2 regions of the Planococcus versutus genome follow, and region 1 is predicted to be linked to the other one. Evidence: a T-box and tRNA genes for the amino acid it is inferred to sense, from the RefSeq annotation. Region 1 holds a T-box; the other holds one or more tRNA genes.
The links. The T-box of region 1 lies ahead of trpS (tryptophan--tRNA ligase). A T-box ahead of a tRNA ligase gene usually reads a tRNA of that ligase, here a tRNA-Trp.
Positions count from the first base shown of each region.

Region 1 (3,479 bases):
ATCATACCTGGTGAATCTGTAACACTTACTAAAAACGATGACTACTGGCGCGGAGCACCAAAACTTGATGGCGTTACTGTAAAAGTAATCGGCAGTTCAACGGTTGTTCAAGAATTGGAGACAGGTGGCGTTGACTTGATCAGTGATTTCCCGGTAGATCAATTCCCAGATAACGCTGAAATGTCAAACGTTGAATACCTAGGTACGATTGATCGTGCTTATACGTACATTGGCTTTAAACTTGGAACATGGGACGCAGAAAAGAATGTTGTGGCACCTAACCCAGATGCGAAAATGGGTGATGTTGAACTTCGTCAAGCAATGTGGAGTGCAGTGGATAACACAGCAGTTGGCGAACGTTTTTACAATGGGTTACGTTGGAATGCAACGACATTGATTCCACCATCGCATCCTGAATTCCATGATGATAAAAACGAAGGAAGAACGTATGACCCAGAAGCCGCAATGAAGCTATTGGATGATGCAGGATATGTTGACACAGACGATGATGGCTTCCGTGAAGATCCGGAAGGCAATCCGTTAGAAATTAACTTTATTTCGATGACTGGTGGGGACACTGCTGAGCCTTTAGCTCAATACTATGTACAGTCTTGGGAAAAAGTTGGGTTAAAAGTAAACTTAGAAATGCTTGAGTTTAATACGTTCTACGACCGTGTTGGTAACGGCGGAGAAGACGATCCAGAAGTAGATGTTTTCCAAGCAGCTTGGGGAGTTGGAATTGATGTAGATCCTTCAGGACTTTACGGAGCTGAAGCTTTATACAACTTTGCACGCTGGGAAAATGAAGACAACGAGCGTCTTCTAAAAGAAGGTCGTTCACCAGAAGCATTTGATTTGGCATATCGCCAAGACGTTTATAATGAGTGGCAACAGCTAATGGTCGATGAAGTGCCGGTATTCCCAACACTCTATCGTGCATTGCTTAGTCCAGTTAACAACCGTGTCTTAAATTATGCGATTGGCGATGGCACAGGCGTTTATTTGTCTGACCTTGCTGTGAGCAAAGAAGAAGCGGTTAAAGCAGAATAAAAACTAAATGAAAAGGAGCTGCGAATTTCGCAGCTCCTTTTGTTATTTTCTTTCACGTCCGAGCCCCATTGCATTTTCCATTTTCCGAATGGTTTTGTTCGCTAAGAGGTTAGCTTTTTCAGCTCCGTTGTCCAGAATTTTGTCCAATTCATCTGAGTCCAGTAGCGCTTTATAGCGTTCTTGAATAGGAGCTAAATGTTTAGTAACCGCTTGTGCAACAGAAGCTTTAAAATCACCGTATCCAGAACCTGCGTATTTAGAAACCAAGTCATCAATACTTTCGCCAGTTAATGCAGCTTCAATGGTTAACAGGTTTGCAACACCTGGTTTATTGACAGGGTCATAGCGAACGATCCCTTCCGAATCAGTGACAGCACTTTTAATTTTCTTTTCAATTGTTTTCAACTCATCGAGCAAAGTGATAATAGCTTTTTTGTTTGGATCAGATTTACTCATTTTTTTTGTGGGATCTTGTAGCGACATAATGCGAGCTCCATTTTTAGGAATGCGAATATCAGGAATAGTAAAAATATCATTATACTTTCGGTTGAATCGTTCTGCTAAATCACGAGTCAATTCAATATGTTGTTTTTGATCATCACCAACTGGCACAATGTTGGTTTGATACAGCAAGATATCAGCAGCCATTAATGGCGGATATGTTAAGAGTCCAGCCAAGACAGAAGTGTTTTTTGCTGACTTGTCTTTGTATTGTGTCATGCGCTCGAGTTCTCCAATCGTCGAAACACATTGAAGCATCCAACCTGCTTGTGCATGCGCCGGAACTTCCGATTGGATAAACAATGTAACTTTTTCAGGATCAATTCCTACAGCCAAATAAAGCGCTGCTAAAGCTTTAATGTTTTTACGCAGTTCTAACCGATCCTGAGGCATTGTGATGGCGTGTTGATCCACAATACAAAAAATGCAATCATACTCATCTTGCAACTCGGTAAATTGTTTAAATGCTCCTATGTAATTTCCGAGTGTTACCGTACCGGTAGGCTGAACGCCTGAAAAAATTTTGTTCTTCATACTTATTCCTCCTCAAAGTAAAAAACACAGTACACATCCCTGTAGAAGGGACGAATCATGTGTTTTCCGCGGTACCACCCTAGTTGCCGTCGCCGGCCACTCTTCTTCATAACGTGAAGAACACGGAATCAGCTACTCGCTATTCACTGATTCAGCTCTAAAGTCCATTCAATGCAGCACTTCATCTGTTTTCACCAACCACAGACTCTCTATATAGAAGAAACTACATTTACTCTTCTTTATCATTGCTTAGTTATATCTTGTAATTATAATACATAACTAAATTTTTAATCAATATTAGAAACTATAAATTATTAAACAAATGCTCATTATCAGTAAGGTCAGTGTTCCAGTAACAAGTAAATACGAACTGGAAAAAGCCAGTATCTCAGAAGGAGGTCGCATTTCGTCATCTTCCAATGTGGATTTTATTTTGAATGCTTTTCTCATACTGATTGTAAATATATCAAATACACCTGTTCGCACTACAAAAACCCAAAGACCAACAAAAACTAAAATCCCACCATAAACGAACGAGTTATTAATATACGTTAATAAGCTGAGATCATCTGAACGTAAAAATATCGTGATTAAAATCAAAACTTGAATAAACAATAAAGAAATCACTACTTTTTTCAACTTGTGCACCTCGATTCATACTAATTGTAGAAGAAATCTTAAAAAAAATCAAAAAAATATTCAATCATCGTAGACGCCGAAAACGCTTACAAATACAACATTCAAGCTACTTTACGTAATATGAATGTAACGCAATTGTTATAAAAGTGTAAAAACTATTGAAAAAAGTTCTGTACAACAATAAATATATATGTATAATTAGCTGTGTACCAATTTTTCAGAAAACTTGAGGGGGTCAATTTAGTGAAGAACAGCAAGATTTTTTGGCTACTAAGCCTAGTTTTAGTTCTAAGTGCTTTTCTAGCTGCATGTGGTGGCGATAAAGAAGAGACTGGAACTGGAGGATCAGAAGAAAAAGAACCATCTGGGGATTTAGACTCAGAGCAAGTACTTAACTTAATGGAAAGCGCTGAAATTCCAACAATGGATATTTCACTTGCTGAAGATGCAGTCGCGTTCAACATTTTCAATAATGTTAACGAAGGCCTATTCCGTTTAAATCAAGAAAACGTAGCTGAGCCAGCACTTGCTGAAGGCGAGCCTGAAGTCAGCGAAGATGGACTGACTTATACTTTTAAATTGCGTGATTCTAATTGGTCCGACGGTACACCAGTTACTGCTAAAGACTTTGTATACTCTTGGCAACGTTCAATTGATCCTGACACAGGTTCTCCATATGGAGCATACATGATGGCTGGTTCGATTGTAAATGCTACTGACATTGCAGCAGGCGACATGGAAGTTACTGAACTTGG
Region 1 is NZ_CP016540.2:2,308,267-2,311,745, reverse strand. Features, by position in the region: gene opp4A (oligopeptide ABC transporter substrate-binding protein) at 1-1,050, shown strand, start outside; gene trpS (tryptophan--tRNA ligase) at 1,093-2,085, opposite strand; T-box leader at 2,129-2,340, opposite strand; gene I858_RS11825 (DUF3899 domain-containing protein) at 2,383-2,733, opposite strand; gene I858_RS11820 (peptide ABC transporter substrate-binding protein) at 2,968-3,479, shown strand, end outside.

Region 2 (3,479 bases), 1.3 Mb from region 1:
CGGAAAGACCCCGTGGAGCTTTACTGTAGCCTGATATTGAATTTTGGTGCAACTTGTACAGAATAGGTAGGAGCCTTAGATTCCGGAGCGCCAGCTTCGGCGGAGGCGTCAGTGGGATACTACCCTGGTTGTATTGAAATTCTAACCCACAAGCCTGATCGGCTTGGGAGACAGTGTCAGGCGGGCAGTTTGACTGGGGCGGTCGCCTCCTAAAGAGTAACGGAGGCGCCCAAAGGTTCCCTCAGAATGGTTGGAAATCATTCGCAGAGTGTAAAGGCAGAAGGGAGCTTGACTGCGAGACGTACAGGTCGAGCAGGGTCGAAAGACGGGCTTAGTGATCCGGTGGTTCCGCATGGAAGGGCCATCGCTCAACGGATAAAAGCTACCCCGGGGATAACAGGCTTATCTCCCCCAAGAGTCCACATCGACGGGGAGGTTTGGCACCTCGATGTCGGCTCATCGCATCCTGGGGCTGTAGTCGGTCCCAAGGGTTGGGCTGTTCGCCCATTAAAGCGGTACGCGAGCTGGGTTCAGAACGTCGTGAGACAGTTCGGTCCCTATCCGTCGCGGGCGCAGGAAATTTGAGAGGAGCTGTCCTTAGTACGAGAGGACCGGGATGGACACACCGCTGGTGTACCAGTTGTTCTGCCAAGGGCATCGCTGGGTAGCTATGTGTGGCCGGGATAAGTGCTGAAAGCATCTAAGCACGAAGCCCCCCTCAAGATGAGATTTCCCATTGCGCAAGCAAGTAAGATCCCTCAAAGACGATGAGGTAGATAGGTTCGAGGTGGAAGCGTGGCGACACGTGCAGCTGACGAATACTAATCGATCGAGGACTTAACCAACAAACTGTACGCGAATCATGCACGATTTGTTTCACCTGTCGTTTATCCAGTTTTGAAAGAATAAGTGCAAGTTTTTGAAAAAAAGCTTGAAAATACCGGGAGTACTGGTATAATAAATCTTGTCTTTCAAAATAAAATCAGTCTGGTAATGATGGCAAAGAGGCCACACCCGTTCCCATCTCGAACACGGCAGTTAAGCTCTTTTGCGCCGATGGTAGTTGGGGGTTTCCCCCTGTGAGAGTAGGACGTTGCCAGTCTGAAAAAATATTCCGAAGTAGCTCAGTGGTAGAGCACCGCACTGTTAATGCGATGGTCGTAGGTTCGAGTCCTACCTTCGGAGCCAATATGGAGAGCTGTCCGAGTGGCCGAAGGAGCATGATTGGAAATCATGTAGGCGGGCAACCGTCTCAAGGGTTCGAATCCCTTGCTCTCCGCCAGAAGTTCTGTTTAAAAAAGCACGGCCCCTTGGTCAAGCGGTTAAGACACCGCCCTTTCACGGCGGTAACACGGGTTCGAATCCCGTAGGGGTCACCAATTTCATGGAGGATTAGCTCAGCTGGGAGAGCATCTGCCTTACAAGCAGAGGGTCGGCGGTTCGATCCCGTCATCCTCCACCATTTTCTTAGAAATCACATAAGTGTTTTTTGAAAAGTAGTATTATCGCGGGGTGGAGCAGTTCGGTAGCTCGTTGGGCTCATAACCCAAAGGTCGCAGGTTCAAATCCTGCCCCCGCAACCAATTGGTCCCGTGGTGTAGCGGTTAACATGCCTGCCTGTCACGCAGGAGATCGCCGGTTCGATCCCGGTCGGGACCGCCATTTTTAATAAATAAAGTGGGTCAGTAGCTCAGTCGGTAGAGCATTAGATTGAAGCTCTAAGTGTCGGCGGTTCGATTCCGTCCTGACCCACCATTTTTTTAATTTCTCCATGCCGGAGTAGCTCAACTGGTAGAGCAACTGACTTGTAATCAGTAGGTTGAGGGTTCAAGTCCTTTCTCCGGCACCATTCTTAGGTGGGGTAGCGAAGTGGCTAAACGCGGCGGACTGTAAATCCGCTCCTTCGGGTTCGGCAGTTCGAATCTGCCCCCACCACCAGTTTTAGGGGCATAGTTTAACGGTAGAACAGAGGTCTCCAACACCTCCGATGTGGGTTCGATTCCTACTGCCCCTGCCAATTTTAAAATTTTATGATGGCGGTCGTGGCGAAGTGGTTAACGCACCGGATTGTGATTCCGGCACTCGGGGTTCAATTCCCCTCGTCCGCCCCAAGTTTTCATTTCATTAAGTGAACTTATAAAATAGTAAAGTGGCGGTCGTGGCGAAGTGGTTAACGCACCGGATTGTGATTCCGGCACTCGGGGGTTCAATTCCCCTCGTCCGCCCCATCTTTTATTAGTGGGGTATAGCCAAGCGGTAAGGCAACGGGTTTTGATCCCGTCATGCCCTGGTTCGAATCCAGGTACCCCAGCTTTATTGCGGAAGTAGTTCAGTGGTAGAACGCCACCTTGCCAAGGTGGAGGTCGCGAGTTCGAACCTCGTCTTCCGCTCCACTATTTTGGCGGCATAGCCAAGCGGTAAGGCATGGGTCTGCAACACCCTTATCACCGGTTCGAGTCCGGTTGCCGCCTCCATAATAATTTGCCGGCGTGGCGGAATTGGCAGACGCGCGGGACTCAAAATCCCGTTCCTTCACGGGAGTGTCGGTTCGACCCCGACCGCCGGTATCATAAAGGACCTGCCTGTCCTTTCAAACCCCTTATCTATGAGTACTCATAGATAAGGGGTTTTTGTTTTGCTTATTAGGATGTAATAAACCCGAATGGAATATTCAGTTTTATTAAGGCTTTGTAAATTCAGTATAAAGCTAGTATTATTATTGTGTAAAATAAGCTATTATAATTTAGCCAAGAAATTATTTTACGAAAATAGGAGGCAAAGAAAATGGCGTTCAAAAAGAAGGATAAGTTCGCTTTACAGTTGAGTGATATTGCGTTGAATTTAAAAGAGAGCGCTACTTATTTTGCGGATTTTAAATTGGAAAATACAAATGATTTAATCGTTTTCTCCAATACCATGAAGGATTTCGAAACAAAAGGTGATTCTTACGTGCATTCGATTATTCAAGATTTGAATAACGCTTTTATTACACCAATTGAACGTGAAGATATCTTAGCTCTGGCCATGAGCATGGACGACGTTTTAGATGGATTAGAAAATACAGCTGCATTATTTGAAATGTATTCAATTGTAACAGCAGATGAATACATGCTTGAATTTGTAGAAGCTATTCAATTAAGTACTTTAGAAATTGAAGTTGGCGTAGAACTTATGGTTTCTAAAAAGCTGCCTCAAATGAGAGAACATGCCATTAAAATAAAAGAGTACGAATCTCAATGTGATGCAATCTTGCGCCGATCAATTAAAAATTTGTTTCACACAGAAAAAGATCCGATTCGAATTATTCAATATAAAGATATTTATGCAGAGTTAGAAGAAATCGCTGATCACTGTCAGAAAGTAGCAAATACATTCGAATCAATCATCATGAAAAACGCTTAAGGAGCAAAGAGACTTATGGATATGGTATTGCTGTTAACGGTATTGATCGTCATCTTTGCGATTATTTTTGATTTTAT
Region 2 is NZ_CP016540.2:970,673-974,151, forward strand. Features, by position in the region: rRNA gene I858_RS04810 (23S ribosomal RNA) at 1-845, shown strand, start outside; rRNA gene rrf (5S ribosomal RNA) at 987-1,102, shown strand; tRNA gene I858_RS04820 (tRNA-Asn) at 1,114-1,188, shown strand; tRNA gene I858_RS04825 (tRNA-Ser) at 1,193-1,282, shown strand; tRNA gene I858_RS04830 (tRNA-Glu) at 1,305-1,379, shown strand; tRNA gene I858_RS04835 (tRNA-Val) at 1,387-1,462, shown strand; tRNA gene I858_RS04840 (tRNA-Met) at 1,507-1,583, shown strand; tRNA gene I858_RS04845 (tRNA-Asp) at 1,587-1,662, shown strand; tRNA gene I858_RS04850 (tRNA-Phe) at 1,680-1,755, shown strand; tRNA gene I858_RS04855 (tRNA-Thr) at 1,774-1,849, shown strand; tRNA gene I858_RS04860 (tRNA-Tyr) at 1,856-1,938, shown strand; tRNA gene I858_RS04865 (tRNA-Trp) at 1,944-2,017, shown strand; tRNA gene I858_RS04870 (tRNA-His) at 2,037-2,111, shown strand; tRNA gene I858_RS04875 (tRNA-His) at 2,153-2,228, shown strand; tRNA gene I858_RS04880 (tRNA-Gln) at 2,240-2,311, shown strand; tRNA gene I858_RS04885 (tRNA-Gly) at 2,319-2,393, shown strand; tRNA gene I858_RS04890 (tRNA-Cys) at 2,401-2,474, shown strand; tRNA gene I858_RS04895 (tRNA-Leu) at 2,484-2,567, shown strand; gene I858_RS04900 (DUF47 domain-containing protein) at 2,785-3,402, shown strand; gene I858_RS04905 (inorganic phosphate transporter) at 3,418-3,479, shown strand, end outside.
Region 2: it has a tRNA-Trp gene. The T-box ahead of trpS (tryptophan--tRNA ligase) is inferred to sense a tRNA for this amino acid. The anticodon was not compared.